DNA from 4 places in the Pandoraea norimbergensis genome. Region 1 is predicted to be linked to each of the others. Evidence: predicted binding sites of a transcription regulator. Region 1 holds the regulator's gene; each other region holds the start of a gene.
What was found. The regulator LexA, encoded in region 1, represses DNA repair genes until DNA is damaged. The targets are predictions, from matches to a motif close to ACTGTATNNNNATACAGT.

Region 1 (5,920 bases):
TTTCGTGATGATGCAATAATTGACTTGTCACGATTATAGCGGGCACTTAATAAAAAGCAAGGCGATGCAATAGTTGACTAGGCATATATTTCACGCCGCACTAGAAAGAAGCCTCTAATTGGTGCGGGGCGGGAGGTTGGCGGGTGGGGAAAATTCGTGACGACACGGTGTCAATGCGGTAAGCCGTTGTTGCATTGCAGAAATGCCATGACGTGGGACATGCGCAAGTGGTAGAATCGCGGATTCTCCAAAGGCTTTTTTCGAGCACCTTTTCATGACCCGCGCTCTCCGTAACATCGCTATCATCGCGCACGTCGACCACGGCAAAACCACGCTGGTTGACCAATTGCTGCGCCAGTCGGGCACCTTCCGCGAAAATCAGCACGTCGCTGAACGCGTGATGGACTCGAACGACATTGAAAAAGAGCGCGGCATCACGATCCTCGCCAAAAACTGCGCCGTCGAATACGAAGGCACCCACATCAACATCGTTGACACCCCGGGTCACGCGGACTTCGGTGGTGAAGTCGAGCGCGTGCTCTCGATGGTCGACAGCGTGTTGCTGCTGGTCGATGCCGTCGAAGGTCCGATGCCGCAAACCCGCTTCGTGACCCGCAAGGCCCTGGGCCTCGGTCTGAAGCCGATCGTCGTGGTCAACAAGATCGACCGTCCGGGCGCACGTCCTGACTGGGTGATCAACCAGACGTTCGATCTGATGGACAAGCTCGGTGCTACCGACGAGCAACTGGATTTCCCGGTTGTCTACGCCTCGGCACTGAATGGTTTCGCGAGCCTCGACTCGGACGTGCGTGAAGGCAATATGCGCCCGCTGTTCGACGCGATTCTCAAGAACGTGCCTGTGCGCGAAGCCGACGTCGATGCCCCGCTGCAACTGCAAATCAGCTCGCTCGACTACTCGACGTTCGTCGGCCGTATCGGTATTGGCCGTATTACGCGCGGCAGCATCAAGCCGGGTCAGCAAGTGGCCATGCGCTTCGGTCCGGACGGCGAAGTGCTCAAGCGCAAGATCAACCAGGTGCTGACGTTCGAAGGCCTGGAGCGCGTGATGTCGGACGGCGCGCAAGCCGGCGACATCGTGCTGATCAACGGTATTGAAGACGTGGGTATCGGCGCGACGCTGTGCGATATCGATACGCCGGAAGCGCTGCCGCTGCTGACGGTGGACGAGCCGACGCTGACCATGAACTTCTGCGTGAACACGTCGCCGCTGGCTGGCCGTGAAGGCAAGTTCGTGACGAGCCGCCAGATTCGCGACCGTCTGCACAAGGAACTGAACCACAACGTGGCGCTGCGCGTGAAAGACACGGCGGAAGACTCGGTCTTCGAAGTGTCGGGCCGTGGCGAACTGCACCTGACGATTCTCATCGAGAACATGCGTCGCGAAGGCTATGAACTGGCCGTGTCGCGTCCGCGCGTGGTGCTCAAGGAAATCGACGGCGTGAAGCACGAGCCGTACGAAATGCTGACCATCGACCTGGAAGACGATCACCAGGGCGCGGTCATGGAAGAAATCGGCCGCCGCAAGGGCGAAATGCTGGACATGGTCTCGGACGGCCGTGGCCGTACGCGTCTGGAATACCGCATTCCGGCCCGTGGCCTGATCGGCTTCCAGGGTGACTTCCTGTCGATGACCCGTGGTACGGGCCTGATGAGCCACATCTTCGATGCTTACGCACCGCTCAAGGATGGCTCGCTGGGTGAGCGTCGTAACGGCGTGCTGATCTCGCAAGACGACGGCGCTGCCGTGGCCTACGCACTGTGGAAGCTGCAAGATCGCGGCCGCATGTTCGTGTCGCCGGGCGATGCCCTGTACGAAGGCATGATCATCGGTATTCACAGCCGTGATAACGACCTCGTGGTCAACCCGATCAAGGGCAAGCAGCTCACGAACGTGCGTGCGTCGGGTACCGACGAAGCCGTGCGTCTGGTGCCGCCGATCGCGATGAACCTCGAATACGCGGTGGAATTCATCGACGACGACGAACTGGTTGAAGTCACGCCGAAGACGATTCGTCTGCGCAAGCGTTACCTCAAGGAACACGAACGTAAGCGCGCTTCGCGCGACGCGTCGTAAGGTAGTCGCCGGCGATAGGGTCGGCAGCCAGTGGGCGTTGCCCGTCCGGTTGCCGATGCCAGTCTGTTGGAAAGAAAGCCGGTGCTCAGCGCCGGCTTTTTTTATTTGCCATGCGCATGCAGGTTTGACGCACCCCGCTGACTTCGCCTACGTTTGCACTCAACATTACCCCCTCGACCTAACTATCCGACATGACTGAGTTTGTCCGCACTGAGATTCGTGGCCGTATTGGTTTCATCACGCTCGCACGCCCGAAGGCACTTAACGCGCTCTCGCACGACATGATTCGTGCGATCGCCAGCGCTTTGCACGTCTGGCGAGACGATCCCCAAGTGCTGGGCGTCGTGTTGCAAGGGGAGGGCGAGAAGGGCCTGTGTGCGGGTGGCGACATCCGCTATTTCCATGAAGTTGTCAGCCGGGGCGGTGAAGCGACGGCGGGCATCATGGACTTCTTCACGGACGAATACACGCTCAACTACACCATCGCGACGTATCCGAAGCCTTACATCGCGTTGATGGATGGCGTGGTGATGGGCGGCGGTATGGGGATCTCGCAAGGCGCGGCGTTGCGCATCGTCACGGAAGCCACGCGCATGGCGATGCCGGAAACGGCCATCGGCCTCTTCCCCGATGTCGGCGGCGGGTTCTTCCTCGCGAATCTTGCGGGGCATCTTGGTGAGTATCTCGGCATGACGGGCACGGTGTTCGGTGCCGTCGACGCCTGCGAGATCGGTCTGGCCGACGTGGTGATGCCGCGTGCGTCGCTGTCGGTGCTATGCGAGCAACTGGCAACCGGTGACTGGCAAGATAGCGACGCCGTGCTGAATGCGGCCCGCAATTTCGCGCGTGAAAGTCTGCCGCCGGCGGGGCTGGCTCAGGGCAAACTCGCCGCGCTGCGCGACGTCATCGATGCGCACTTCGGTCATGCCGACGCCACGGCAATTCTGCATTCGCTGGCGCGTGAAGCGCGTTGCGAATATGCCGGCTGGGCCCAGGAAACCGAGGACCTGTTGCGCAACAAACGCTCGCCGCTGATGGTGTGCGTCACGCTGGAGCAAGTGCGGCGTGCTCGCAAATTGTCACTGGCGGAAGACCTGCGGGAAGAATGGCTGATGATGCGCTGCGTCTTCAATCTGGACGGGCGCACCGGGGCCGAAGGCGTTGAGGGCATTCGCGCCCTCGTGGTCGATAAGGACCACGCACCGCGCTGGCAACACGCCCGCATCGAAGACGTCAAACCGGTAGATGTTGCCCGGTTCTTCGATGGCGAGCGTCGCGGTGCCGATCACCCGCTGGCAACGCTGGGCGAATAAAAGGCGTCGCTTACACCGCCGCCTGACAAAACTGCTCGCCGACAGCTTGATCGAGTTTGCGGCAGATATCGGCGATGCTGCCGACCATCACGATATGCGAGACGTCACGATAGACGCGCACATCGACGCGCCCGTCGTCATGCGCCTCGCGCCGTGTCTGCAATTCACGCACATTGCGCGATGCCTTGACCGCTTGTGCGGCAGGGCAGGCACGGCGTGCCGCCGAGCTGACAACTGAAGCGATAGCGCGGGGCAGGGCGGTAGTGCGGGCACGCGCCGGGACCGTGTAAGAACGTGCGACGGCCGGTGCGGCCGCGAACGGTCCGGACAGGGCCGACAAGCCATACACCGCAGAAAGACGCGCCTGCGCTGAGGCGGTGGCCGAGCGAATGCGCGGTTGACCGAGGGACGTGCGCAGCAAACCAAAGAGTCGAGCCATGATGCGTTTCCTTCTTCCAATAGCGGTTGGAGAGAGGTGTCCTGTCGCATCGCTTCACAAATCGCAGGCGCAGCAGGGCACGGGCGCCGGACCCAGCCCGGCGCAAATCAGCGTTACTTGATCGTCAGGGAATGGCGCGCGATGTGAAGTCGTTGCGCGCCTTTGGCTTGCGCCTAGAGATCGTTATTGCGAATCAGGCCGACCGCGATCCCTTCCAGCGCAAAATCGCCACTGCCTTCGTTGACGTTGATGTTCTCGAAGTCAGGGTTCTCGGCAATCAGCTCCACGCCGCCCTTCACGCGGTGGAAGCGCTTGACCGTGACGTCGTCGCCGATACGCGCCACGACGATTTGTCCTTCGCGTGCATCTGCGGCTTTCTGCACGGCCAGCAGATCGCCGTCGAGAATGCCGGCATCGCGCATCGACATCCCGCGCACTTTCAGCAGGTAATCGGGCTGGCGCGCAAACATGTTCGGATCGCACTGGAAATTGCGTTCGATATGCTCCTGCGCCAGAATCGGGCTGCCTGCGGCCACGCGCCCGACGAGCGGCAGCGACAGTTGCATCAGCCCCATATGCGGCAGCGTGAATTGATGCACGCCGCCCGCCTCATCGAGACGTTTGAGCCGGATGCCGCGCGATTGCCCGGCGGAAAGCTCGATCACACCCTTGCGCGCCAGCGCCCGCAGATGTTCCTCGGCCGCATTGGCCGAAGAGAAGCCCAGTTCGGCGGCAATTTCTGCGCGTGTCGGCGGGAAGCCGGTGCGCTCAATGGCCTGGCGAACCAGTTCGTAGACCTGCTGTTGACGTGCGGTAAGTTTGATCATGGCATCACTGTATGGAAGCACAGGTGGCTGTATTTTTATACAGTGTTTCCAAAAGCGCAAGCGAAAACTTCAAGTACTTCATGAACTTCGCCGTCAAATGACGCGATTTCTGCCGCAAACCGGTGCCCCTCATCCCTCAGCACAAAATCTCTAATCCTTATTCCGGTATAAACAAAAGCCAAAATATTATTTTTAATTATTTAGCCGCCCCCCTAGACTGGCCTCCTACCACACGAAAGCAAAAAAGGAGCGAAAGTCATGAGCATTGCAGCACGGGGTTCGAAAGCTAAGAAACTGGCGACCGCACTGGGCGCTATCGCACTGTCCGTCGGCATGACGGTACAGGCACAAGCGGCAAGCTTTTCGCTGCTCAACGTGTCGTACGACCCGACGCGTGAGCTTTATGCCGATTACAACAAGGCTTTCGAAGCCCATTACAAACAGACCACGGGTGACACGGTCACGCTGAAGGCCTCGCACGGCGGTTCGGGCAAACAAGCCCGTACGGTGCTCGATGGCGCACCGGCCGACGTGGTCACGCTGGGTATTTCTGCCGACATCGACGAGCTGGCGCAAACCGGTCTGGTGAACAAGGACTGGCAGAAACGCCTGCCGGACAACGCCACGCCGTACACGTCGACCATCGTGCTGCTCGTGCGCAAGGGCAACCCCAAGAACATCAAGGACTGGGACGATCTGGCCAAGCCGGGCATCAGCGTCGTGACGCCGAACCCGAAGACGTCGGCCGGCGCCCGCTGGAACTACCTCGCCGCATGGCTGTTCGCGCTCAAGGCACCGGGCGGTAACGAGCAGAAGGCGCAGGACTTCGTCAAGGCGATCTACAAGAACGTGGGCGTGCTCGACTCGGGCGCACGCGGTGCGACGACGACCTTCGTCGAACGCGGCATCGGCGACGTGCTGATCGCCTGGGAAAACGAAGCGCTGTTGTCGGTGAAGGACCTCGGTCCGGACAAGTTCGACATCGTCGTGCCGTCATCGTCGATTCTGACCGAGCCGCCGGTGGCCGTGGTCGACAAGAACGTCGACAAGCATGGCACGCGCAAGGTGGCTGAAGCCTACCTGCAATGGCTGTACTCGCCGCAAGGGCAGGAGATTGCCGCGAAGCACTTCTACCGCCCGCGTTCGCCGGAAATCGCCAAGAAGTACGCGTCGCAGTATCCGAAGTTGAAGCTGTACACGGTGGACGCCGATCTCGGCGGCTGGACCAAGACGCAGGCCAAGCACT
Region 2 (5,920 bases), 3.0 Mb from region 1:
GAAGGACGGCAACCTTGCGAAAATTTCCGCGCATGTCGGCGGAAAGGAAAAAGAAGGTGGCAGCGCTCAGAGCGCTTTCGTCAGCAGCACCGTGGTGAAACCGCTATCCCATTCCTCGTCGGGATACGTCGCGACCTCGGCATAACCGTGCTTGCCGTAAAACGCGCGGCTCTGCGTGTTGAACGTATCGGTTTCCAGCCGCGCCAGTGTCTGAGCGCTTGCACGCATCTGCGCTTCGGCGTGGGCGAGCAGCGTTGCCCCGACACCCAATCGCTGCCGCGCTGGCGAGACGTGCAGGGCGTCGATGAAATCGCCCACCACGTGCACCATCCCAGCCACCGCCCCATCAACGGTAGCGACCGTGAATTCCGGCCAATGCGTCTCGACATAAGCGCGAGTGCGTTCACCCGATGCGTGCGCCGCAGCGGCCTCCGGGCGCAGTTCCGGCGCCCACGTGGTGAGATAGGTTTGCATCAGCAGCGCTGTCACCGCGTCGATATCCGCCGCACTCGCAGTACGCAGCGTCACTTCAGGACCAGGCATTGCGAAGCCTCCGTGCTACGTCGATATGCACCGTCACATCCCCCACCGGACCGGCGGGCCCCTCACCTTCGCGCGGTTTGGGCAGCATTTCGAACAGCGGCAGCATCTTGTCCGACACGAAGCGGCTGCGCGTGCCGTACACGTGACGGTCGCCCAGACCGGTTTGCTGGTGCACGTAGAAGCGCTGCGGCACAACGAGTTGCAGCGACGTCTTCGCGCGCGTCATGGCCACATACAGCAAACGGCGTTCTTCCTCGATGTCCTCGTCGTCGCCAGTACTCATGTCGGACGGGATACAACCATCGACCACGTTAAGCACGTAGACCGAGTTCCACTCCTGCCCCTTCGCGCTGTGAATCGTCGAGAGAATCAGATAGTCCTCATCGAGCAGTGGCGGGCCAGATTGCGCACTCGTCGCATCGGGCGGATCGAGCGTCAGTTCGGTCAAAAACTGTTCGCGCGAGCCGTAGGTCCCGGCAATGCGTGCGAGCTGTTCGAGATCGGCCTGACGCACGGCTGCATCGTCGAAGCGCTGGGTGAGCAGCGGTGCGTACCAGCGCAACGCAAGATCGACATCGGCGGGCCACGCAAGGCGCGTGTCATTGAGCGTTCTGAACACTTCCACAAACCCGCGCCAATCATGCGCAGCGGCCGACGGCGGTTTGAAATCGGCAAGCACCTGCGCGGGCGTCGCGGACTGCGCCATCGCATCGAGCAGGCGCGTGGCACTCACGGGCCCGATGCCGGGAATGAGCTGCGCCACACGAAAGCCCGACAGACGGCTCGCCGGGTTATGCGCCCAACGCAAAATCGAGAGCATGTCCTTGACGTGCGCCGCTTCTAGAAACTTCAAGCCACCGAACTTCACGAACGGAATGTTGCGCCGCGTGAGTTCGAGTTCGAGCGCGGCACTGTGACTGCCCGTGCGAAAAAGCACAGCCTGCTGTTTCAACTTCGTGCCGGTCTCGCGTTGTTCGAGCACCTGATCGGCGACCCAACGCGCCTGACCGGACTCATCGCTGACGTTGACCAACTGCGGCAACTGCGTCGACTGACGATCCGTCCAGAGCGCTTTGGCGTAACGCTCAGTCGATTCGGCGATCACCGCATTCGATGCATCGAGAATGGGCTGTGTCGAACGGTAGTTGCGCTCTAGCGTGATCACATGCGCCGGCTCGACAAACTGGCCCGGGAAGTCGAGGATGTTGCGAATGGTGGCGGCACGAAACGCATAGATCGATTGGGCATCGTCACCGACAACCGTAAGACCGCGTCCGTCCGGCTTTATCGCGAGCAGAATCTGCGCCTGAAGCCGGTTAGTGTCCTGATACTCGTCGACCAGCACATGATCGAAGCGCGCCCCAAGCTCGCGCGCCAGTTCGGGGGCGGTCATCATCTCGGCCCAGTACAGCAGCAGGTCGTCGTAGTCGAGCACGTGCTGCGACTGCTTGGCATCGACGTAAGCGCCGAACAACGTCTTCAATTGCGCTTCCCACTGCGCGCACCACGGGAAGTGTTTCGCCAGCACCTCAGCGAGCGGCGCCTGACTATTCACGGCTCGCGAGTAAATCGACAGGCAGGTGCCTTTCAGCGGAAAGCGGGACTGCGTGGCCGAGAAGCCCAGTTCGTGCCGCGACAGGCCGAGCAGGTCCTCCGCGTCGCTGCGGTCGTGAATGGTGAAGGCTTCCGAAAGCCCGATGCGCGTTGCGAAGTCGCGCAACAACCGTGCGCCGACGGCGTGGAACGTGCCCGCCCACGGCAGCGATGGCGGTTGCGATGACGCCAGCCCGAGCACCTTTTGCAGCACGGCGCCGGCGCGGCGCTCCATCTCCCCGGCAGCGCGCCGGGAGAACGTCAGCAACAGGAGGCGATTGGGGTCGGCGCCCCGCGCGATCAGGTTGGCCACGCGATGCGCAAGCGTGCTGGTCTTGCCCGAGCCGGCGCCTGCGATGACCAGCAACGGCCCGCCGGGCGCGCCGTCGTCGCCCACGCCGTAGTCGACGGCTTCGCGCTGGCGGTCGTTGAGTTCGGCCCACGGGTCGCGGGCGGTTGGAATCGGCGCTGAAATCGACTTATCTGACATGCAAGACAAGGGTGGCTGGAGGGTCGGCGAGTCAGTGAGTGGGCGCGACGGTCGCACCGACTACTGTATATTTATACATTATAACGATCGCATCGACGCTCATCGAGTCACAGGGTTTCGAGTCATGACATTGCGTGTCGGCACATCGTCCTGGACCGACCGGACACTCATTGCCTGCGGGCGCTTTTACCCGCCGGGCGTCGCCACGCCCGAAGCGCGGCTGCGCCACTACGCGTCGCGTTTCGATCTGGTGGAAGTCGACAGCAGCTACTACCACCTGCCTGACGCGGGCATGGCGTGGCGCTGGACGCAACGCACGCCGCCATCGTTTCGCTTTCACATCAAGGCCTTCCGCGCGTTCACCGGGCACTCGACCCCCGTCAGTGCCCTGCCCGCGGATATTGCGGCTGCGCTGGGTTCGCCTCACGACCGGCCGTTGGGTTCTGTCGATGCTAACGTCGACGCCGACGTCTCAGCCAACCTCCCCGCCGAGCTACGGGATGAGCTTTGGCGACGGTATCTGGAAGCCATCGAGCCGCTGCGCCAGAGCGGACAACTGACCGCCATCCATTTTCAGTTCTCGCCGCGCGTGAAAAACGACCGCGCTGGGCGCGCACTCGTCTTCGACACCGCCAGACGGCTCGACGGCGAGCGCCACGCGATCGAGTTTCGGCATCGCAGCTGGTTCGACACGCCCTCGCGCGAAGCCGCCACGCTGGCGATGCTGCGCGAGACGGGTGCCGCTCACACCATCGTCGACAGCCCCACCGAATTCGAAAACACCGTGCCTGCCGTCTGGGCGACGACTCGCGACGACCTTTGCGTCGTGCGTCTGCACGGCCGCAATGCGGCGGCTTGGAACCGGCGCGGCCTCTCCGCGTCATCGGGCCGATTCGTCTACGAGTACAGCGCGAGCGAATTGACCAACATTTCGGCACGCGTGGCGCGTATTGCCGCGAAGGCCGACGACACGCACGTGCTCTTCAACACCAATCACGAAGATCAGGGCATGCGCAACGCAGCGGCGTTCCAACGCACGATTGCGGGGCTGGCACGCGGCGATATCACGCTGTACACCACCGATGCCGACGACGAATGGGATGCTCTCAATCCGGACGGCACGTCACCTTGGCGATGAATCGTCGTTGATCTGCGAGCGCAAACGCTGCGCCTCACGCCATGCTGGCAGATCGGCCAGACGCGCCCCTTCGGGCACAACACCGTGCTTGCCGTGTCCGAGGCGCTGCGATTTGTAGATGCCCGTGTGTCCCGAGCAGAGGTACGCCAGCACGCAGGCGATGGCGGCATACCCGCCGATTTGCGGGCCGAAGATCTCGATGGCCATCAGCGTCGACGCAATCGGCGTATTCGCTGCCCCGGCGAACACCGCCACGAAGCCAACACCAGCAAGCACGGCGGCGGGCAGCGTGAGCACATGGGAGAGCGCATTGCCCAGCGTCGCACCGATGTAGAACAGCGGTGTGACTTCGCCGCCCTTGAAGCCCGAGCCCAGCGTCACCACGGTAAATAGCGATTTGCCGAGGAAGTCGTACCACGGCAGCGTCGTGTGAAAAGCATCGACGATGGTCGGAATGCCGAGGCCGAGATACTGCGGCGTGCCGAGTGTGGTCGCCGCGACGGCGACCAACACCCCACCCACGACCGGACGCAGCGGTGCGTAGGTGATGCGTCGTTTCATGAACGCCGACATGGCGTGCGTTGCCTGCGCGAAGCCCATCCCGACGAGACCGCAGGCCACACCCGCGACAGCCGCGCTCATGGCCCCGGCCAATGACATCGACGCGCTGAACAGTTGCGGCGCGATGGCATACGCCGTGTGATGCACGCCCCAGGCGCGCGTCACTGCGTCACCGACGAGCGCGGCAACGAGGCACGGCAACAGGGCGTCGTAGCGCAAGCGGCCAATCGCAAGCACTTCCAGCCCGAATACGGCCCCGGCAAGCGGTGTACCGAACACCGAGGCAAAGCCCGCCGCGATCCCCGACATCAACAACACGCGCCGTTGCTCGCCGGAGAGCCGGAAGACGTGCGTGAGTTGATCGGCCAACGCGCCGCCCATCTGCACCGCCGTGCCTTCACGGCCCGCCGAGCCGCCGAACAGATGAGTGATGACGGTACCGGCCAGCACCAGCGGCGCCATACGCAGTGGTACGACACGGCGAGGGTCGTGAATCTCGTCGATCAGCAGGTTGTTGCCGGCCTCCACGCTCGCGCCGAGCCGCAGGTACAGCCAGCCCACGGCGAAGCCCGCGATGGGCAGCAACCAGAGCAGCCACGGATGCAGGACACGCGTGTCGGTCACGATCTCGAGTGCGACGAGCAGCAGCGCGCTGGCGCTACCGGCCATCACGCCGACAAGCGCGGCCAAAGCACTCGCGCGTGCGGCGCGCGGCAGCACATCGGCCAGCTCGCGCAAAGGGGAATGGTCAAACATCTTCATGGTGTGCGCACACAGGGCAACGCATCGGACGGGCCGATGCCATCGACGAATCGCCTGGACATTACCGGGGGAAGCTGGGAAGAAACACGGAGGAATGAGACGCGAAGACCGTCCGCACGCATAGCCCGCAACCTCCCGGCACACCAGGATCTTGCAGGCATCATCAGCCCCGTGGCGGGGCGGTTTGCGAAACGAACGCCGGAGGTATGCCATCTCCGTTGAAGCTGTCGCCATGCTATCAGGAAGCGAGGGCACTCACAATGCGTGACACTTTTGCCCCGTTTCATGGGCTGGAATGCCATAGCCCATCAGGACTTTCCGATATATCGACCTATTGCCGTTTTGCCTGCATAACCGCCTCTAGAATCGGCAACGGATCGACGGAGGTTGGCATGACCGCAGACACGCAATACACCGATCGGGTGAGTCGCTACGACTGGACCGACATCGCACAGCTATGGCATGGCGTGATGACGTGCGCCACCCCGGACTGGGACCCGGGCAAGGCGCTGGAATATCTGGTGCTCAAAGGCTTCGAGTTGAGCGGCGCGCAGGTTCGGTGGCCGTATCGGGTGGATTTGCTGGATACGGTGAACGTCGAGCAAATCGACGGCGTCGTGTATGTCGCAGGTATCGCGGCATTGATCGAGTGCAAGGACCATTCGGATGCCCGGCGGCGCACCAAGCATCACGTCGACTTCACGCCCATTGCGAAACTGCGCAGCCAGTTGGCTCGCCGACCTTCGGCGATGATCGGCTGCCTATTCACCAGCGGCGACTTCACCGATGCCGCCATCACCATGGTCAATTTCACCAAGCCGCAGACGATCTTG
Region 3 (5,920 bases), 2.2 Mb from region 1:
GTTAGTGAGCGCGAACCCCGCTACGCCGGGGCTTATGGTATTTTTCACTCGCTTCAAACGCGCGTATAAGCGAGCCCTCGCTTCGGAAACCGAAAGAATTGTGCAAAACCGGACTGCATTCATACGCGGTGCGCATGGCTGCCACAACTTTGACGCCTTGGGAACGGTTTTGAAGGGTCAGAAAGAAACTCTGTAAAATCCGCAGCGGCAATGGGGGCCTAGCGCCTCACTGGATACCTCGCCGCTCAAGGGAAGATAAGCATCAGATGAAAGCGCCCAGCAACCTGATTACTGGTGAAGTGCGGACGAAAATCCGCGGCATGATTCTCGCCTCGGAGCTCAAGCCGGGGCAGCGCCTTATCGAAGACGATCTGATCCAGTTGCTCGGCGTTGGCCGCACGCCGGTGCGCGAAGCGCTGCTGATCCTGCAAGGCGAAGGCTTTATCGCCCGCAATCGCGGTTGGGAAGTTCAGGGGGTCGATCACCTTCAGGTGAATGCGATCTTCGAAAGCCGCGCCGCGATCGAAGCGGAAACGGCGCGCTTGGCCGCCCGCAAGATCACGCCCGAAGCCTGCGATGCGCTCGCCACGCTCATCGAGCAAATGGAGCCGAGCACCCATCTGCCGCGTCTGGCACTGAACCGCCTGAACAGCGAATTCCACGAGTTGATCGTCAAGGCCGCCGATAACGTCGTGCTGACGCAGTTTCACGAACGCATTCAGTTCTATTACTGGGCGCTGCGCATTCCCGTCATGTTCTCCGACGAGCAACTGAGTGCGACCAACGCCCAGCATCGCGAATTGGTCGACGCGCTGCGTGCTCACGATGAAGTCCGTGCCGCACAGATTGCGCGCCATCACGTCGAGACCACGATGGGCATCGTCGAGCCCGCCCTGCCGCGCTGAACGGCACGAGCAGCAGGTCTCAGGCGCACCATCTACCTACATTCCCCATACAAGACGCTTAGACACGCCCAGAAGGCTGTCGCCGGGTCGCGTCAAGGGCATGGGCTACCTCAAATCGTCCGGCCGGTCAGCGCACCAGATAACCCGCCACGCGCCAGCGGCTGTCGACGCCGTAAAACATCGTGACCATTTCATGCGCGTCGGCCTTGTTCTCGAACGCCGTGTCGTACTGAATCACCACGTACTCACCGTCGGGCTGCCCCGGAATAGCGCGCGTGAACACCGCGTCCGCCACCTTGCGTGACTTCACTTTGCCCAGCGGTGCGCGCGCGGCACTCAGACTCTGCGCCCAGGCGTCGGCCGGCAACGAGCGTTGAAACACGGCTGCCGCCTGTTCCCAGCTTTGTTCTGCGCGATTGATATCCACTAGTCCGAGCCAGAGATTCGCGGCTTCGAGTGCCGGTTTCACATCGCGGTTGATGTCGCTTGCCGGGGCACTCACGCCGCTGGCCGGCGTCGCAAACAGCGGCGGCTGGGCCGATCGCCGTGTCATCGGCTCCTGCGCCTGCACCGCGGCTGCGCTAAGACCGGCGGCCACGGCAAGCGTGAATGTCAGGAAACGGTGAAGGCGGGACATCGACATGACAAAAGCTCCAGAAGATAGACGGTAAACCTTAACCCGGCCATTCTACTGGTGTGTAACGCGCACAGCGTCGTACATTACAATGCACTACACATGCCCGCCTCCCCCCGCCGGCCTTCCCCATGTTGACGACGTCTCTGCTCGCGATCACTGCCCTGCTCAGCTTCATGATGTTGCTGATCATCGGCTCGCTGGTACGCTCGCGCGTCGCGGGAGTGCGCGAGTGGTGCTGGGCCAATGTCGCCGTGCTCATCTCGTTGCCACTGTTCGCCTTGCGTGGCCACGTCCCCGACTTCCTCTCGATTCCCGTTGCCAACGTCATGCTTGGCGGTGGCCTGCTGCTCTATTACGCCGGTTGTGCCCGCTACCTCGGCCAGTCACCGCACTGGCCGGTGCTCGGCGCGTCGCTCGGCGTGTTGGCCGGGTCCATGTTGTTCTGGTTCTACGGCAGCGAGAACACACAGTTGCGGGTGGTCATTGTCTCGGCATATCACGCGGTGGTCCTGCTCGCCACGGCTGTGCTCATCATGCGGCACATCCCGCCACGGCGGCATCCCTATAACTATTGGCTCACGGCGGGACTCGCCACGGCATTTGCCATCGGGCACATCGTGCGGGGTGCCGTGTTCGGCTGGGCCCCCGCGCCCGGCCCCGAGCTGATGGGCGCGTCGACGTTCAACGCCGTCATGCTCACCATCGGTGCCGTGGTCATGCCAGCGATGACCATGGGTTCCGTCATGATGATTCACGACGCCATGCTGGCCACAGCGGAAGAAGCCGCCAATCGCGACTATCTGACCGGGGCGCTCTCGCGCAAGCATTTCGATCTGCTTGCCCGGCAGGAGATGGCCCGGGCGCTATCGCACGGCTGGCCGTTGTCGATCGTGGTCATCGACCTCGACCACTTCAAGCAGATCAACGACACCTACGGCCACGCGGGCGGCGACACCGTGCTGCGCGAGTTCGTCAAACTGGTACGAGACGGTTTGCGTGAGGGCGATATCTTCGGGCGGCTCGGCGGCGAGGAGTTTGCCGTGCTGTTACCCGGCACCGATACGGCCGGCGCCATTCGCATTGCCGAGCGCCTGCGCGCGCAGGTGAGCCGTCATCTCGTGGCGGGGCCGTTCGGCGTCTGTCACTACACGCTGAGTGGCGGTGTCGCGACCTGGCACGAGCACGAAACTCTGGAAGCGCTGTGCATGCGGGCCGACCGGGCGCTGTATGCCGCGAAGATCTCCGGGCGCAATCTCGTGCTCTCCGATGTACTGTCGAGCGACGAGACGGCGTCGGAAGCGGGTTGAGGCGTTAAGCGGTTAAGACCGGATCGAATGTCGACGTGCCGACGTGACTTGATGCGGGTTGGCCGCAACCGGCGTCAGTTGACGATATCCGGGAAGAACTCACGACGCATGCGCGCGACGTATTCCGTGAGGTTCGGGTGATTGTCGATCTCGTCACGCAGCAGATGCTTGAACTGCGGCGCCATCGCGCTCGCGATGAACGCAAATGCCGTGGCATCCGCGCCGCAAGGCGAATTTCCGAAGAAATACGGTTTGTCGCCGAGCAGTTGGGCCGCGGCCTGAGCGCCACGGGCGAGCAACTGCTGCTGCTCCTCGGGCGAATAGCGCTGCGTGCCCTGACCTTGCAACGTCGTGCGGATTTTGCGGCGGATGAACGCCTCGGCCACCGGGCGCACCGGCCATGGGATCGACTTGAAGTACGACGCCGGGCCCTTGGCAAAATTCTCGTCGTCACACCAGCGCGCCTGCACTACATACCAATAGAAGTGATCCTCCAGCGCCTTCTCGAACATCCAGGCCGCGCCGCGCTGCTCGGGCGTGAGGCTGGCGTCGAAGTCGAACCCGTACTTTCGTTCGATGTGCAGGCGAATCAATGTCGAGTCCGGCACGATCTGTCCGTCGTCGTCGATGAACGGCAGCTTGCCTTTGGGGGCGCGCCGGAAGCCGCCACGGTCCGTCTGATAAGGCAGCCCGGCCAGCTTGAGCAGCATCTGCGCTTTGATGACGAACGGGCTGGCATCGGGCAGTCCGAATGCCGGACCAAAGGTGTACAGGGTCAACATCGTGGCCAAACTCCTGCGCAAAAAGGGGATGAAGAAGGTTGGCGCAGAGTATTACATGAGTGCACGCCCCGGCGAACAATGTCGCGTCCACGTCACTCGCGCACTGTGGTTTTATACAGTATCATGTACCCCAATCGAGGAACCTTCTCATGGAAACAATCGACTGGGATCAACTGGCGCTGAGCGCCGCCGAGCGGGATCTTGCGGGCATCGTTCGCGAGATTGCCGCGCGTTATGCGCAGCATCACCGCACGCTCACGGGCGAGTTGTCCGCGCTTGCCGAGGCGAATGAAGCCGCTGGTGCTGCCACAACGGCCGCCGATGCCGCCAATACCGCCAATACCGTCATGGCGCTCGACTGGCGCACGCTCGTGGCCATCGCCGATGAAGCCGAGGCGGATATCGGACTGCATGCGCGCCACGAGGCGTGGGTACTCGCGCACGTGTTGCGCTTGCCGGGCGACGAAGCCCTGCGTCGCGCGGGCGAGTTGCCTGCGCTCGACGCCAACGTCGACCTGCATTGGCCCGACGCGCCGACACCGGCCGTGTTCCGTGCCATCGTGGCCGCATTCGCCGGCGACGATAGCCATGAAGACACCGCGAATTTTGCTGCGGCTAAAGGCATCAAGTCCGCCCAGCGTTCGTCATCGCCCCACGCCGGTGGCCCGGCATGCTCGGCCTGAATCACGGCGAAGGCAGCATGGACGCAGCGCGCACGTTGGATACGTCCGACACAATGGACACGTTCAACACTTTGGACATATCTGACCCGACGGATGCCGGCAGTGCATCCAGCGATGGCGGTTTCGCGCCGGTCGATCCGGACGAGCTCGCCCGGTCGCTGTCCGCACCGATGGTGTTCGTCGATCTTGAAACCACCGGCGGCAATGCGTTGTCCGACCGCATCACCGAGATCGGCGTGGTCGAGGTCGGGCCAAATGGCATCGAGCAATGGAGTACGTTGCTCGACCCCGCCGAATCGATTCCTCCCTTCATCCAGCAACTGACCGGCATCACCAACGAGATGGTGCGGGGTCAGCCTTCGTTCGACACGCTGGCGCAAGGGCTGGCCGAGCGGCTGCATGGCAAGTTGTTCGTCGCCCACAACGCCCGCTTCGATTACGGCTTTCTCAAGAATGAATTCCGTCGCGCCGGCATCCCGTTTCAGGCCGACGTGCTGTGTACCGTGCGACTGTCGCGTCTGTTGTTCCCGGCCGCCGCGCGTCACGGACTCGACGCGCTGATTGCACGCTTCGGCCTCGAACCGTTGGGCCGCCACCGCGCGCTCGCCGATGCCGATCTGCTTTGGCAGTTCTGGCAAAAGCTGCACACGCTTTATCAACCGGCGTTAATCGACCAAGCGGTACAGCGTGTGACCAAACGCGCCAGCCAGCCGCCACAGTTGCCTGACGAAGCCATCGACGCCCTGCCGGACGCGCCCGGTGTCTATCTGTTCTATGGCGAAGGCGATACGTTGCTCTATGTCGGCAAGAGCGTGGACATTCGCGCGCGCGTGCGTTCGCACTTCTCGAGCGACCATCAGGTCGCCAAAGACTTACGGATCTCGCAGGAAATTCGCCGCGTGGAAGCGCGGCGCACGGCGGGCGAACTCGGCGCATTGCTGCTCGAGTCGCAACTCGTCAAACAATTGCAGCCGATTCATAACCGGATGCTGCGCCGCTCGGCCAGTCTCTATAGCTGGCAGATGGATGCGCAGAGCGACACGCCACAACTGGTGAACGCCCGCACCGTGGACTTTGCCAGTGCAGGCACGCTCTACGGCACGTTCTCATCACGCAACCGGGCAGAAATGGCATTGCGTTCGCTCGCCGACGAACATCGGCTTTGCTGTGCCCAGCTCGGGCTGGAGAAAAGCGAAGCGGGCCGTCCCTGCTTCGGCTATCAGGTCAAACGCTGCGACGGCGTGTGTACCGGTGCCGCGCCACTGGCCCCGCACACGGCGCGCTTGCGCGAAGCGCTCGCCACCCTGCAATTGCAGACGTGGCCCTACGATGGCCCGATTGCCATTGAAGAGCGCCGTGCGACTACCGATGGCGCCGTGGATGATGCCGACGGCCCCGACGTCGAGTATCACGTGATCGATCGCTGGCAGTACCTCGGGAGCGTGCGCTCGCAAGACGCGCTGAATGATCTGATCGATGGCATGCCACCGGTGACCGGTTTCGATCCGGATATCTACCGCCTGCTCGGGCGACGTTTGGCAGCGTCGGCACAAGCCACTGAACCGGCATTAGAACCCTCCGATACCGCTTCGCCCCCCGCCGGCGG
Region 4 (5,920 bases), 550 kb from region 1:
CCTTGAGCGGATAGACCGGAATGTCGACGATGCCACGCAGGAACGGCGTCGAGTAAGAACCGAGCGCCACAACGTAGGCGTCGGCGCGCTGCATCATGCCGGCGCACACCACGCCTTCGATCTTGTCGCCGACCACGTGCAGGCCGTCGATCGGCATGTCGTAGCGGAATTTCACGCCGAGCGCTTCGGCCATCGTGGCCAGACGCGTCGTGAAGAGCTGGCAATCGCCGGTCTCGTCGTTCGGCAGGCGCAGGCCGCCCGTGAGTTTGTGCGCCACAGCAGCGAGGGCCGGTTCGGCGCTGGCGAGGGCCGTGCGATCGAGCAGTTCGAACGGCACGCCGGCTTCTTCCAGCACGGCGATGTCACGTGCGGCATTGGCGAGTTGTTCGTCGGTACGGAACAGTTGCAGCGTGCCGGCTTGACGGCCTTCATACGCGATACCCGTCTCGGCGCGCAGGGCGCGGAAGCAGTCGCGGCTGTATTCCGCAATGCGCACCATGCGTTCCTTGTTGACGGTGTAACGCTCCGGCGTGCAGTTGCGCAGCATCTGATAGAGCCACTTCAACTGCGAGAGCGAGCCGTCCGGACGAATCGCCAACGGGGCGTGCTTCTGGAACAGCCACTTGATCGCCTTGGTCGGAATACCCGGTGCTGCCCACGGTGAGGCGTAGCCCGGCGAAATCTGGCCGGCGTTGCCGAAGCTGGTCTCGAGCGCCGGGCCAACCTGGCGATCAAGCACCGTGACGTCGTGCCCGGCCTTTGCCAGGTAGTAGGCGCTGGTAACGCCGATGACGCCGCTGCCGAGAACGATGACCTTCATTGCGTGGACTCCTGTAAATCCGTAGTTATGCAGTAATTAATGGCATGCTATTCTCGGATAGCTAGGTTTAGTTAATGAATATCGGTTGAATACAGGAAAAAATCATGCGAATGCAGCAGCAATCGATTCGGACGCTGGACCGGCTTGACCGGCGCATCCTCACATTGCTTCAGCAAGACGGCCGAATGTCGATGAAAGACCTGTCGGAACAGGTGGGGCTGTCGATCACGCCATGCATCGAGCGGGTGAAGCGCATGGAGCGCGACGGGGTGATCATGGGCTACTTCGCGCGCGTGAATCCGGCGGCGCTGGGCGCGGCGCTGCTGGTCTTCGTCGAGATCACGCTCGATCACAAATCGGGGAACATGTTCGACCAGTTTCGACGCGAAGTGCTGCGTATTCCCGAGGTCATGGAGTGTCATCTCATCTCGGGCGACTTCGACTATCTGATCAAAGCGCGCATTCGCGAAATGTCGGAATACCGGAAATTGCTTGGCGACATCCTGCTGCAATTGCCGGGCGCCGTGCAGTCGAAGAGTTACGTCGTGATGGAAGAAATCAAAGAGACGCTCACGGTCAACGTCGAAGAGTGAAAGCGTGAGCGGTACGGCTGCTTAAAAAAGCGGCATTTGCGGGTTGGCCGTCGCGCTTGGGGTGTCGGCCGACGGCACAGGGAGATCCGGCACCTTGAAGTGGTCGTTGCGAAGCGGCGGGCGCGCCTGATTGAGCCCGAGCTTGCGGGCTGCCAGAAGAAAGCGTTGCCGGATGAGTTCGGCATGCAGCCCGGTCCCGCGCATTCGCGTGCCGAACTCCGCACTGTTGTGTTTGCCGTCACGTACCTGCTCGATCAGGCTCATCACGTGGCGGGCGCGCATCGGATAGTTCACCTCCAGCCATTCGACGAAAACGTCGTGCACCTCGCGCGGCAAGCGCAGCATGGTGTACCCGGCGTACGTGGCCCCGGCCTCAGCGGCCGTCGTCAATACCCGCTCGATATCGAAATCGGTCAGCGCCGGCACGATCGGCGCGACGATCACGCCCGTTGGGATGCCGGCCTGCGTGAGCTTGTGAATAGCTTCGATGCGTTTCGGGGGCGTGTTGGCCCGCGGCTCCATCTTGCGGGCGATGTCGGCGTCGAGCGTTCCCACTGAAATGAATACGCGCGCGAGCCCGCGTTGCGCCATGCGCGACAGGATGTCAATGTCGCGCGTCACGAGTGCCGATTTCGTCGTAATGCCGACCGGGTGCCCGAAACGCTCCAGGACTTCAAGCACGCTGCGCGTAATCCGGTACTCGCGCTCGATCGGCTGATACGGATCGGTGTTCGCGCCGAGCGCCAGCAACGCCGGTTGATAACCTCGTTTGCGCAGTTCGGCGTCGAGCCGCTCGGCGGCGTTGGTCTTGGCATACAGCCGCGTCTCGAAGTCGAGCCCCGGCGAGAGCCCAAGATAGGCATGGGTCGGCCGCGCGAAACAGTACGTGCAGCCGTGTTCGCAGCCGCGATACGGGTTGATGGAGCGGTCGAAGGGAATGTCGGACGACGTGTTCCGCGAGATGATCGTGCGGGCTGTTTCCAGCGCGACCTGCGTAACGAACTTGACCTCGGTTTCATGGGCCATGTCCGATTCATGGCGGGTCTCGTCCGCTTCTCGCCGGAACTCGGAAAAGCGCGATTCCAGGTTGGCGACAGCGCCTCGGCCTCGGCGGGCCGGGGGCGGCGCGAATGAAGAAGCCATGGCCAGTCTCCTTGCGTGCAATCCGGATTCCGTTTGACGGGAATCCATAGGGAATGCTTGTCATTATACTGTGTTTTTATACAGTATTTGGTGGGGAGGCAAAGATGACTAACGGCGGATGGGGTGGGACGCTAATGGTCGACTGGGCGCAGGCGTGGGCCAGTTGGATGAGGCTATGGTGTGTCTTTGGGGGCAACCGGCGAGACCGGTGGCACGTAGGGGGCGATGGCGCGCGCGATCGCGTCGAGCGCATCGTTGTCCGCGTTGGGGCGCTGCCGCGCAAGCCGGATCGCACGCTGCGTCAGCAACGAGTACAGCGTGGCGTGATTGCCGCCCATACTGGCGAGCGCCTCGGTGTGCCGGGTCACGATCCCGGCATCGCCGCGCGAGACAGGGCCTGCAAGTGCCCCCGAAAGCCCACGCTCCCGTGCGGCGTTGAGAGTGCCCATGACGAGCGGCCACATCGCTTCTTTGGCATCGTTCTCCGGCATGCCGATGGCCCGCCAGAGTTCAGTCGCTTCTTCCAGCAAACAGAGCAGGAAGCTCGCTGCGTAGTTGGCGCCCGCGTGATATCGCATGCGTTCCCCGGCCGGAATCTCCAGCGGTCGGCAGCCAATGGCGTTGGCCAGTGCGCGCAGGGTCGTCGCGAACGCGGGTTCGGCTTCAATGGTGATGGCGCTGCCGGCCATGCGTGTGGCGTCGTCGGCGAGCCCGGCAAAAAGGAACAGCGGATGGAAGCCGCCGATTTGCGCACCGTGTTTCGCTGCGGGCCGCAGCAACTCGACTTCCGAGGCGCCGCTGCAATGCACGAGGGCTTGGTTGTCGGCGGGCGAGAGAGTCGCCGCGCAGGACGCAAGCGCGTCGTCGGGCACCGTCAGGAAAACGAGGTCAGCGTGATCGAAAACACCATTCATGCCACGCGCGTCGTCGACCGCGATGGCGGTGCACTGCGGGAATTGGGAGGCAAGGGCTTGCGCGGTGCCGGAGCTGCGACTCGCGATAGCGGTCACTTCGTATCCCGAACGCGACGCCGCGACCGACAAGGCTTTCGCAACACGGCCAGCGCCGATGAAACCCAGCGTCGGCCGTCGATCGTTCGGGATGAGGGGGCTCACAGTGCTCACGCGCAGAAGGGGATGTGGTTACTGCGACAGGCGGTTGGGCGTGTCGTGCGTCTCGAAGTACGTCTGAAACGCGACGGCAAAACCCACCATCATCAGCATCGCGCCAACGAAGAGCGACACGCTCACGATGATGACCGCAGTCCAGCCCGAGCGCGACCGCTTGGTCGCGTTGGGGTTGAACTGTTGGTCCCAGCGCTCATCCGGGCGAAGTCCGTAGACGATGGCCGAGAGAAACGCCGAGAACAGGGAGATGGCTCCCAGAATCGTCAGCACCCAGCCTGCGGTGGAACCGAGATCGCTCGTCACCAACAAACCCCACCCCGCCACGCCGCAGGCCGAGCCTACGATGTGCGCCCAGCCAAACGGGTCGCGCAGGCCATACAGATAGAAGCGGTGCAGACCGAGTGTGCCGAACAGCATCGCCAGACCGGCGGTCAGGGTTTTGGATTTATAGGTGAGAGCGCTCATCAGGGACGGTTATCGGGTGGGCGTTTGACGAATGACTTCGACCAGCGTCCAGCGCATGCTCGAAGCGTCGGCGGGCGGGTTGTCGACAGGCTCGCCGTGAATTTTCACGCGGTATTCTACGCCGGGCTTCCAGTCGAAGCCATCGATGTGCGCGTACCAGAGTTCCCACGGGGCTTTACCGGAATCGTCAGCAGTGCGCACGCGAAGGCACTTGCGTGGCCCAACGCCGACACAGTCCGCCATTTGCGAGTCGACGTCGAGTACGCGATCTTCCGTTTTGGTCGTGCCGGTGGCACCGGCAACCGGGCGATTGAGCAAGGTCTGCGATGCATATGTCAGCGTCTCGCCACCCGGTGCACTCAGGATCAGTTGGGTGTCGCGGCGCTCGAAGCGCGCGACACGCGGCAACGTTTTGAGATAGCGGTCTTCAAACGCCATCGAGTCCGGGCAAGCCATGCGCGTCGCTGCCGGGGCTTTCAGGCTCACCTGTCCGTTGGCCGGGCCGACCGTGTACTGGCCGAAAATGCGATTGCATCCCCCGGTGCCGGAGAACGCACCCTTGTCGTTGAACGTGAGATTGATCACGCGGCCTTCCGGCAGGCTCGGAATGTCATTGGCGCCTTCCCAACGGACCAACTGCCAGGTGCCGAGGATATCGGCCGGGGTTGTCGCAGCCGCTGTCGCGTTGCTGTCGCCGGCTGCCGCTGGGGTGGCGCCGCCGCCTGAGGGGGCGGCACAGCCGGCCAGCATTGCGGCAGGCACGAGCAACATGGCGACATATGAGGCGAATGAGGAGGGTAGGCGTTGGGTCATGATTTTGAATAGGCGGAGTGAGGGAGAGGGCAGGGACGGCGCAAGTGTCGCGCGGGGCACGAGGTGAAACGCCCGGGCGGTGCCGTGAATACCATGGGATGTTGACAGATAGTGGTCGGGGTCAGTTCCTTCACTGACCGAGGCGCGTTGACCGGGCGCGAGCGTTAAACGATGTCGATGCGTCATCGCAGCCCCTTACGGTTTGCGGTACGTAATGCGATAGATGGCGCCTGCGTGATCATCGCTGATGAGCAGTGAGCCATCGGGGAGCGTCAGCAGATCAACGGGGCGGCCCCAGACAGACTCGTCGGCACCGAGCCAGCCCTGCGCGAAAACTTCCTGCTTCACGACGTTGTTTTTTGCGTCGAGCACGACTCGTATGACGCGGTAGCCGACCTTGCGGGAGCGGTTCCAGGAGCCATGCTCCGCGATGAAGATATTCCCGCGATAGTCTTCCGGGAACTGCTTGCCTGTATAGAAGCGCATGCCGAGTGCCGCGACGTGCGCGCCGAGCTTGGCCATCGGTGGTGTGAACATTGAGCAAGCTTTCTCGCGGCCGAACTCCGGGTCGGCGACGTTGCCGGCGTGGCAGTAGGGGAAGCCGAAATGTTCGCCCGCGCGTGTGAGCCGGTTGAGTTTGTCGTCGGGTACATCATCACCCATCATGTCCCGGCCGTTGTCCGTGAACCACAACGTATTCGTGCCCGGCTGCCAGTCGAAGCCGACGGTGTTGCGCACGCCTCGCGCGACAACGCGCCAGTCGCTGCCGTCGGGCCGCATGCTGCCGATCATGGCGTACCGGCTTTCATCGCGTTTGCAGACGTTGCACGGCGCGCCGACGCCGACGTACAGGCGCTGGTCCGGGCCGAAGGCGATGTAGCGCCAGCCATGGTGGGTCTCGGACGGGAGTTTGGCGTAGACGACGGCGGGCTGGCCGGGGTTGTCGAGGCGATCTTCGA

Region 2: the regulator LexA is predicted to act here: its motif matches at 2,689-2,706, upstream of AT302_RS01775 (ATP-dependent helicase).
Region 3: the regulator LexA is predicted to act here: its motif matches at 3,734-3,751, upstream of AT302_RS05430 (DUF2471 family protein).
Region 4: the regulator LexA is predicted to act here: its motif matches at 2,624-2,641, upstream of AT302_RS17250 (PA0069 family radical SAM protein).

The regions. Positions count from the first base shown of each region.
Region 1 is NZ_CP013480.3:3,378,447-3,384,366, reverse strand. Features, by position in the region: gene typA (translational GTPase TypA) at 275-2,095, shown strand; gene AT302_RS14675 (enoyl-CoA hydratase/isomerase family protein) at 2,287-3,408, shown strand; gene AT302_RS14670 (hypothetical protein) at 3,419-3,847, opposite strand; gene lexA (transcriptional repressor LexA) at 4,021-4,674, opposite strand; gene AT302_RS14660 (sulfate ABC transporter substrate-binding protein) at 4,933-5,920, shown strand, end outside.
Region 2 is NZ_CP013480.3:408,329-414,248, reverse strand. Features, by position in the region: gene AT302_RS01780 (GNAT family N-acetyltransferase) at 67-543, opposite strand; gene AT302_RS01775 (ATP-dependent helicase) at 530-2,626, opposite strand; gene AT302_RS01770 (DUF72 domain-containing protein) at 2,751-3,764, shown strand; gene AT302_RS01765 (voltage-gated chloride channel family protein) at 3,750-5,087, opposite strand; fluoride riboswitch at 5,235-5,313, opposite strand; gene AT302_RS01760 (restriction endonuclease) at 5,480-5,920, shown strand, end outside.
Region 3 is NZ_CP013480.3:1,213,470-1,219,389, reverse strand. Features, by position in the region: gene AT302_RS05450 (GntR family transcriptional regulator) at 321-905, shown strand; gene AT302_RS05445 (DUF4019 domain-containing protein) at 1,033-1,548, opposite strand; gene AT302_RS05440 (GGDEF domain-containing protein) at 1,671-2,849, shown strand; gene AT302_RS05435 (glutathione S-transferase C-terminal domain-containing protein) at 2,924-3,631, opposite strand; gene AT302_RS05430 (DUF2471 family protein) at 3,781-4,314, shown strand; gene AT302_RS05425 (exonuclease domain-containing protein) at 4,302-5,920, shown strand, end outside.
Region 4 is NZ_CP013480.3:3,929,389-3,935,308, reverse strand. Features, by position in the region: gene AT302_RS17260 (D-amino acid dehydrogenase) at 1-820, opposite strand, end outside; gene AT302_RS17255 (Lrp/AsnC ligand binding domain-containing protein) at 925-1,413, shown strand; gene AT302_RS17250 (PA0069 family radical SAM protein) at 1,435-2,556, opposite strand; gene AT302_RS17245 (Rossmann-like and DUF2520 domain-containing protein) at 2,730-3,671, opposite strand; gene AT302_RS17240 (TM2 domain-containing protein) at 3,699-4,148, opposite strand; gene AT302_RS17235 (META and DUF4377 domain-containing protein) at 4,158-4,961, opposite strand; gene AT302_RS17230 (PQQ-dependent sugar dehydrogenase) at 5,157-5,920, opposite strand, start outside.